Regions from separate parts of the Marinobacter salsuginis genome, predicted to be linked through region 2. Evidence: predicted binding sites of a transcription regulator. Region 2 holds the regulator's gene; the other holds the start of a gene.

The links. The regulator sigma-54, encoded in region 2, starts transcription at its own class of promoters, with help from an activator protein. The targets are predictions, from matches to a motif close to ANTGGCATNNANNTTGCTNT.
Region 1: GJU83_RS10560 (ammonium transporter) is a predicted target of sigma-54. The motif match lies at 1,565-1,584, and genes of this name have one in related genera.

What each region holds. Positions count from the first base shown of each region.
Region 1 is NZ_BGZH01000001.1:2,337,839-2,342,016, forward strand. Features, by position in the region: gene GJU83_RS10555 (lipocalin-like domain-containing protein) at 1-265, shown strand, start outside; gene GJU83_RS10560 (ammonium transporter) at 277-1,485, opposite strand; gene GJU83_RS10565 (flagellar motor protein MotB) at 1,709-2,626, opposite strand; gene pomA (flagellar motor protein PomA) at 2,629-3,399, opposite strand; gene GJU83_RS10575 (YkvA family protein) at 3,469-3,888, opposite strand; gene GJU83_RS10580 (TIGR03643 family protein) at 3,963-4,178, opposite strand, start outside.
Region 2 is NZ_BGZH01000001.1:733,090-737,267, reverse strand. Features, by position in the region: gene rapZ (RNase adapter RapZ) at 1-569, opposite strand, end outside; gene ptsN (PTS IIA-like nitrogen regulatory protein PtsN) at 598-1,068, opposite strand; gene hpf (ribosome hibernation promoting factor) at 1,156-1,464, opposite strand; gene GJU83_RS03355 (RNA polymerase factor sigma-54) at 1,565-3,085, opposite strand; gene lptB (LPS export ABC transporter ATP-binding protein) at 3,243-3,968, opposite strand; gene lptA (lipopolysaccharide transport periplasmic protein LptA) at 3,946-4,178, opposite strand, start outside.

The DNA.
Region 1 (4,178 bases), 1.6 Mb from region 2:
TTCCGGAACCTGGATTCCGGAGGATGGCGAGCCCGTAGCGCTTCAGCCCAGTCAGCTTCGCATTCGCCCGGAGGAACCAGACGCCCGGGGCTTTCCCCGCCTTTGGCGTCTGGAGGTTCCGGATTATGGGGTGAGCCTTGAAATTTCGGCTCCCCCTGGAAACTACCTGAATGACGGGCTTTACCCTTATTGGGAAAGCCCTGTCACCGTCGCCGGCAGCCACTCTGGCGAGGGCTACATGGAATTGACCGGCTACGGCGACTGAACACTCAGTGCTTATTCGACCGCGGTTGCCCCGATCCGGTGGATGCTCAGGTCCGCCCCGTTGAACTCTTCTTCTTCGGTCAGACGCAGTCCGGAAATGGCGTTGATAACCCCATAGACAATCAGACCGCCCACAAAGGCCACCACCACGCCGGCCACCGAGCCGATGATCTGGGACATCAGGCTGACGCCGCCGAGACCACCAAGCGCCTCCTGGCCAAAGATGCCGCAGGCAATCGCGCCCCAGACACCACAGACACCGTGCAGGGGCCAGACACCCAGGACATCGTCCAGGCGCTCGATCTTGGCCTGGGCCCACTCGAACAGATACACGAAGATAGCGCCGGCGACACCGCCCGTTACCAGGGCGCCTACAGGATGCATCAGGTCTGAGCCGGCACACACGGCCACCAGCCCGGCCAGTGGGCCGTTGTGGATAAAGCCCGGGTCCTTGCGGCCCAGCAGCATGGACACCAGGATGCCGCCTACCATCGCCATAAGGCTGTTTACGGCGACCAGGCCGCTGATGCCGTCCAGGGTCTGGGCGGACATGACGTTGAAGCCAAACCAGCCGACGGTCAGGATCCAGGCGCCCAGGGCCAGGAAGGGAATGTTGGAGGGGGCAAAAGCCACCACCTTGCCATTACGGTAGCGACCATTTCGTGCACCGAGGACCAGAACGGCCGCCAGGGCGATCCAGCCGCCCACTGCATGCACTACAACGGAGCCGGCGAAGTCGTGAAAGGACGCACCAAACTGGTTCTCCAGCCAGCCCTGGAAGCCATAGTTGCCGTTCCAGATCAGCCCCTCAAAGAAGGGGTAGATAAAGGCGACAATCAGGCCCGAGGCAATCAGCATCGGATAGAACTTTGCCCGTTCAGCGATACCACCGGAGACAATCGCGGGGATGGCTGCGGCGAAGGTCATCAGGAAGAAAAACTTCACCAAATCATAGCCGTTGGCGGCGGTGAGCTCGGCGGCACCGCTCATGAAATGGCTGCCGTAGGCAATGTAGTAGCCGATGAAGAAATACGCCACGGCAGAGATGCCAAAGTCGGTCATGATCTTGACCAGGGCGTTGACCTGGTTCTTGTGGCGAACGGTGCCTACTTCCAGAAAAGCAAAGCCGGCATGCATGGCCAGCACCATAATGGCGCCGATGAGGATGAACAGCGTGTTGGCGCTTTCAGTCAGGGTGTGTACTGCACTCGTGATGTCCACGGGTTTTCGCTCCTGATGTTGTGTGTCCGGCCTCTAGCGGGCCGCTTTACGTTGAGTTGTGCATTGATGAGGTGCAGCTAAAGCAAGAGCTGTTCCAAAATAATGCGTTTCAAGAGCGGAAGGGCAGTTGGGTGGTTCTGGAAAGATGTGAAAGACGTGTTTTAGAGCCAAAGTGCACTAGTATTGTGCGTTTTGGTGTCGGGCGCACCAAAATAGAGTGCGCTTACCAGCTGATTTCGTTTGATGTCGAGCTGTCGGATTCGATCCCGAGTGCCGACTGGTCATCGTCCGATTCGGACTGGATCAGTTCCCGGAGGCGAACCTCCTGTTCCTGCATCGGGCCGGAGAGATCGATGATGATTTCCACGCGCCGGTTCTTGGCCCGGTTTTCTGCTGAGCTGTTCGGAACTCTGGGTTCGGTATCCGCCAGTCCGGTGACGGAAAGCCGGGTGGGTTCAACCTGGTCCCGGGCGACCAGCACGTTGGCCACCGCAGCGGCCCGGGCAGCCGACAGATCCCAGTTGCTGTAGAAGCGATCGGTACGGATAGGCACGTTGTCGGTGTGCCCCTCAATGGTCAGGTCGCCGGGGATGCCCTCAATAACCTCGGCCATGTCCAGCAACAGGCCCTCAAATTCCCAGGTCAGCTGAGCCGAACCTGAGGGAAAAGAACCTTTTTCTTCCACCCGGATCACGATTCGCCGCTGATCCTCGCTCACATTGATGCGCCCATCGGCGATCGCCGGCTCCAGCACCTTGAGGATTTCGTCCATGGTTTCCTGCAGCTGCTCTTCCATGGCAGCCTCCACGGCCATGTCGGTCGGGCTTTTCAGGGTCTGCAGCTCGGGGGCTTCCTCTGTGGTGGTCTGTTTGACCTCGTTGACCACGGTGGGCTCGGGCGGTGCGGGAGAAAACTTGTCGAAAATGGGGCTGGTACCCTTGGGTATTTCCAGGGCCGGCACGTCCCGCTGAACGCCGAAGGCTTTGGAGAGTTCACCGGCGATCTGCTTGAACTTCTGGGCATCAATCTCCGAGAAGGACAGCAGCAACACGAAGAAGCACATCAGCAGGGACATGAGATCGGCGAAGGTAACTACCCACGCCGGAATCCCCGGTTTTTCCTCTTCAGGCAATTCATCCATGGTCAGGCGCCTTCAGCTGCTGCCGCTTTCTCGCGTTCCTTGGGGGGCAGGTAGCTCGACAGCATCTGCTCGATGATCCGGGGATTGGTGCCTTCCTGAATGGCCACCAGGGCATCAATGTACAGCGACTGCATGCGCGCTTCCTCGGTCATCCGCAGGGAGAGCTTGTCGGCAATCGGAGTCGCGATCATGGTGGCAATCATGGCGCCATACAGTGTGGTCAACAGTGCGACCGCCATGGCAGGGCCGATGGACTTCGGGTCTTCCATGTTCGACAGCATCTGAACCAGACCAATCAGCGTGCCGATCATGCCCATGGCCGGCGCCACATCGGCCATGGCCGTGAATACCTTGGCGCCAGAACGGTTGTGGTCGAGGGTCATCAGGCGCTCCTTGTTCAGGAGCTCCTTGATGGTCTTGCCGTCCTGACCGTCCACCAGCATCTGTATACCCTGGGCCAGGAACGGGCTGCTGATCTCTCTATCCTCCAGCCCAAGAACGCCCTCTTTGCGGGCCACGTTGGCGATATCCACCAGCTCTTCAATGCTGGCCTGGGTTTCGGGCAGCTTGAACTTGAAGGCCCGAGCGGCCGCTTTGAAGGCGCCAAGAAACTGGGCGACGCTGAACTTGGCCAACACCACGAACATGGTGCCACCCACAACAATCAGCAATGAAGCAGGGTTGATAAATACGGAAGGTGAAACACCAAGAATAACGGCGGATGCAATCAGCAGAATAGCGCCGGCAAGACCGATGAGAGTGGCTAAATCCACGACAACTCCAGATTTGATTCAGGTGTTCCTACAGCAGGGGCGGGAGAATACCGTCAGTTCAGAAATTAATCAATTCGCACTGACCCGGTTTTCAGATTCTTCCTGATGTTCCTTCCACGCAGCGTAGCGGAGCAGATCGGATTCTACCAGTTTCAGACACAGGGCCACGACGCCGGCATCGTCGATAAATCCGAAGCCGAACAGAAGGTCGGGAATGACATCCAGCGGATTCAGCACGTACAGGAGTGCCCCTGCCACTGCCGCGATTGTCTTCCAGGGTACGCTCCGGTAATTGCCGTACCAGTAGTCGCGGATCATGGAAAACATCAGCTTGATGTCGCCGCTGAAGCGTGCCAGCTTGCCGCTACCCTTCACCTTTTCTTCGATCGCGCGTTGCCGTTCAAGCAGAGTCTCAAGGTCGGACCGGTGTACCTTGCTGGCCTCGGCATCGAGTTGTTCCCGGGCATCTTTCTGGTTGAACACTGCCATTGCGTAGGTTCCTTGCTTGTTACCTGAGTGTTCATGATCGCGCAGCCATGCCTGCAATGCCAATGGTGCGATGCTTACCGATGCTTGTACTGGGTCGGGCAATAGCCCCGACTCACCCCTTCGGGCCGCAACTGGCGGTGTTTGGTGCTGCGTCCGGTTACCCGCTTGCGCCAGAGCCGGAAGCTTGAAGGCTTCAGCTCACGTCGCATCAGGCGGATGACGTCTTTCTCCTGAAGGCCATAGAGGGCTTCGATGGCCTCGAAGGGGGTGCGATCTTCCCAGGCCATCTC
Region 2 (4,178 bases):
CGAACATCGAAAACATAGTCGGAATCCAGCGGTACTCCGTGCTTGAAGCCAAACGACTGGAACAGCAGTGCCAGCTCCTGATCCTTCCGGCCCACAACTCTCTGCTTCACCATATCCCGAAGTTCGTACATCGACATACCGGTGGTGTTCACATACAGGTCGGAAAGCTTGGACAGTGGTTCAAGCAGCTTCTTCTCGCTGGTAATGGCTTCCCTGAGGGAGGTCTTGTCGTCACTCAGCGGGTGTTTTCTGCGGGTGGCGTGGAAACGCTGGAGAAGTGACTGCTCGTCGGCATCAAGGAAGATAATTTCAACGGTAACCCCGGTCTCCTGGAGGCGCCGGTAAATTTCCTCGAAATTGGCGAGCTCGCCGGAAAGGTTGCGCGCATCAATGCTGACCGCCATCTTGCCGAGCCGGCCGGGCTTGGTCTGGCTCGCTGCTTCCCGGGTGAGAGGAAAGAGCAAGCCAATGGGAAGATTGTCGATGCAGTAGAACCCGAGGTCCTCCAGCACATGAAGCGCGGTACTTTTACCCGAACCGGACCTGCCACTGACGATAATCAGCTTCATGACCAAATCACCTCCACTGCAATGAAAATCAGCCGCCTGAGGCGGTCATGCGCTGGTACAGCGTGCCGGCGTCCTCACATTGCCGGAGGCGATCACAGAACGACCGCTCATTGAACTTCTCCGCCAGTTGGCTGAGCAGCTCCAGGTGTTCGCTGGTTGCCTCTTTCGGGACGATCAGGGCAAAAATCAGATCCACCGGCTGATTGTCGATGGCATCGAACTCAACGCTTTCTTCGAGCGTCATCAGCACGCCCACCACGTGATCAAGGCCCTCCAGGCGACAATGGGGAATGGCGATCCCCTGGCCAATGCCGGTACTGCCCAGGCGCTCACGGGAAATGAGGTTGTTGAAGAGTTGGGTCTCGCTGAGCGTATTGTCCTGGTGGTTTATTTGCTCGGCAATAAACTCCAGGGCCCGTTTCTTGCTGGACGCAGGTACCCTGCAGAGGGTGAGCTCCGGAACAAGGATAGTGTCTATGGTCAGGGATGTGTCGCTCATGGATCGACTGCGTTTCCGTTAAAAAAAAGGCTGCGACACGTTGTTCATGTCGCAGCTCGATTAGATGACTTGCATGAAAACAGCCAGTTAGCGAGAGCCGTTTCCGTGCATCCGGTCTACATTCTTTTCCTTGTGCTTGAGGATCTGGCGGTCCAGTTTATCGATCAGGGCATCGATGGCTGCGTACATGTCCTCGTTTTCTGCCTTTGCGTGAATCTCACCACCAACCACGTGCAACGTGGCTTCCGCAATCTGGCGCACCTTTTCCACTTCCAGGGTCACCTGGCAGTTACTGATGTGGTCGAAGTGACGCTCGAGCTTTTCGAACTTCTCTGAAACGTAATCTTTCAGTGCGGGAGTCAGTTCTACGTGATGGCCTGAAATATTGAGTTGCATAGGCGTCTCCTGTTGTCATCGTGCCGGCTCCCGGGAGCCGGTCTGGGTGCTGGCGCATTGTGCGCCGGCGAATACGGTGTTGCGTCCCGCACCAGGGTATTCAGACCAGCCGCTTGCGCTCGTTGGACGGCGGAATGTGCATGGCCTCCCGGTACTTGGCAACGGTGCGTCGCGCAACCTTGATTCCCTGTTCTCCTAGCATGGCTGCAATTTTACTGTCGCTCAACGGCTTTTTGGGCGTTTCCGCAGCAATCAGCTTCTTGATCATCGCCCGGATGGCCGTGGAGGAGCATTCACCGCCCTCGTCAGTGCTGACGTGGCTGGAGAAGAAATATTTCAATTCGAAAATGCCCCTGGGGGTATGCATGTATTTTTGGGTGGTTACCCGTGAAATCGTCGATTCATGCATTTCTACCGCCTGGGCGATGTCTGAAAGAATCAGCGGCTTCATGGCTTCTTCGCCGTGATCCAGGAATCCCTGCTGGTGTTCGACAATACGGGTCGCCACTTTCAACAGGGTCTCATTGCGGCTCTGCAGGCTCTTGATAAACCACTTGGCCTCCTGCAACTGATCACGCAGGTAGGTGTTGTCGGCACTGCTGTCCGCACGCCTTATAAGTGAAGCATAGCTGGCATTCACCCGAATGCGCGGGGCAATTTCCGGATTCAGCTCAACACGCCAGCGGCCATTGTGCTTGCGAACGATAACGTCCGGAATGACATAGTCGGGTTCGGCGCGATCAATCACGTCGCCCGGCCGCGGGTTAAGGCCGGTGATCAGAGCCAGAACCTCTCGCAACTGGTCTTCTTTCAGACGGCTGCGCCGCAGCAACTGGGCGTAGTCACGGTTGCCCAGCAGATTGATGTAGTGGGTAATCACCAGTCGCGCCTGGGCCAGCCAGGGCGTCTCGGGTGGTAGCTGGTTGAGCTGGATCAGCAGGCATTCCTGCAGATCCCGGGCAAACACCCCTGGCGGATCAAAGTGCTGGAGGCGGTGCAAGACGGCTTCCACTTCATCCAGTTCCAGAGGGTCTTCCTCGTTCTCATCCAGCAGTCCGGCGTGGATTTCTTCCAGAGGGCTGGTGAGATAGCCGCGCTCATCCACAGCGTCCATCAGGGCATGGGCAATGGCCTGGTCCCGTTCACTCAGCGGGGTCAGATTGAGCTGCCATTCCAAGTGATCCTGAAGTGTTTCGGTGGGCGAGTTGCGGGTCTCGAAATCGTGATCGTTCTCGTCGTCGTTGCGGGCGGCCGGCGCGGGCGCGGACTGGTAGATGTCGTCCCAAGCGGTGTCTACCGGCAGGTCGTCCGGAATGTTGTCCGGAATGTCGTTCTCGGAGGACCAGTCCGGGCCGTTCTCTGATTCGTCCCAGTCGCTCGAAGGTTCCGGCGCTGACTCGGCCGCGGATTCTTTCTCGCTAGTCTCGCGCTCGTCGTTCTCGGAGGTTGCGTCAGCCTGATCATCGTCCTCGGATGTCTCCAGCATGGGGTTGGATTCCAGTGCCTGCTGGATTTCCTGTTGGAGGTCGAGGGTGGAGAGCTGGAGAAGCCGGATCGCCTGTTGCAGCTGGGGCGTCATGGTCAGGCTCTGACCCAGCTTTAACTGTAAGGAGGCTTTCATAACCATGGTTCAGGATCCGTCACTCATCAGCGCTTTGTGTCATAAGTCGTGAAAAATTCTATATATGCCGGTTACTTGCCGTCGTTTTATTTTACCCTAGCAAGTTCTTTGCCGAGTTTACTTGCTACAGGTCATCAAAACAATGAGCCTTTCGGTGTCACAGCCTGAATTCATCGCCCAGGTAGACTTCCTTGACTTGCTGGTTGGCCAGGATCGCATCGGCATTGCCGGAGGCGATGATGTGGCCTCCGGAGACAATGTAGGCGTTCTCGCAGATGTCCAGGGTCTCTCGCACGTTATGATCGGTAATCAGTACGCCAATACCCTTGTCACGCAGATGCCGGATGATGTGCTTGATATCGCTTACGGATATCGGATCGACACCGGCGAAGGGCTCATCCAGAAGTATGAAGGCCGGTTCCATGGCCAGCGCCCGGGCAATTTCCACCCGTCGCCGTTCACCGCCCGATAGGGCCATCCCAACGCTGTCCCGGATATGGGTTATGTGGAATTCTTCCAACAACTCCTCGAGTTTTTTCTCTCGATCCGCTTTGCCCAGCCCCCGACGGGTTTCGAGGATCGCCATGATGTTGTCGCGTACCGACAATTTACGGAACACCGAGGCTTCCTGGGGCAGGTATCCGATGCCTTGCTGGGCGCGTCCGTGCATCGGCAGTGGCGTAATATCCCGGCTGTCGATGGTGATACGGCCACGATCGGCAGGGACCAGCCCGACGATCATGTAGAAGCAGGTGGTTTTCCCGGCGCCGTTGGGGCCAAGCAGCCCCACTATCTCCCCACTGCGAATTTCCAGGGAAACATCGATCACCACTTTTTTCTGCTTGTAACTCTTTGCCAGGTTACTGGCTCTCAGAACTGCCATCGGTTTCCTGTCTGTCAGTGCGTCTGTCGGCGCTGCGTGGCTGAATCACCATCTCTACCCGGCCGCTGCCTTCGCCCGTGTCTCCGCCGCCTTCAGCGGTCACTACCCGGCCGGCGGTATCATAATGAATGACGTCGCCACGGAACAGGTTGCCATTCTGCTCGATGACTGCTTCCCGTTCAAAGGTCAGCCGACTGTCGGTGGCTGACC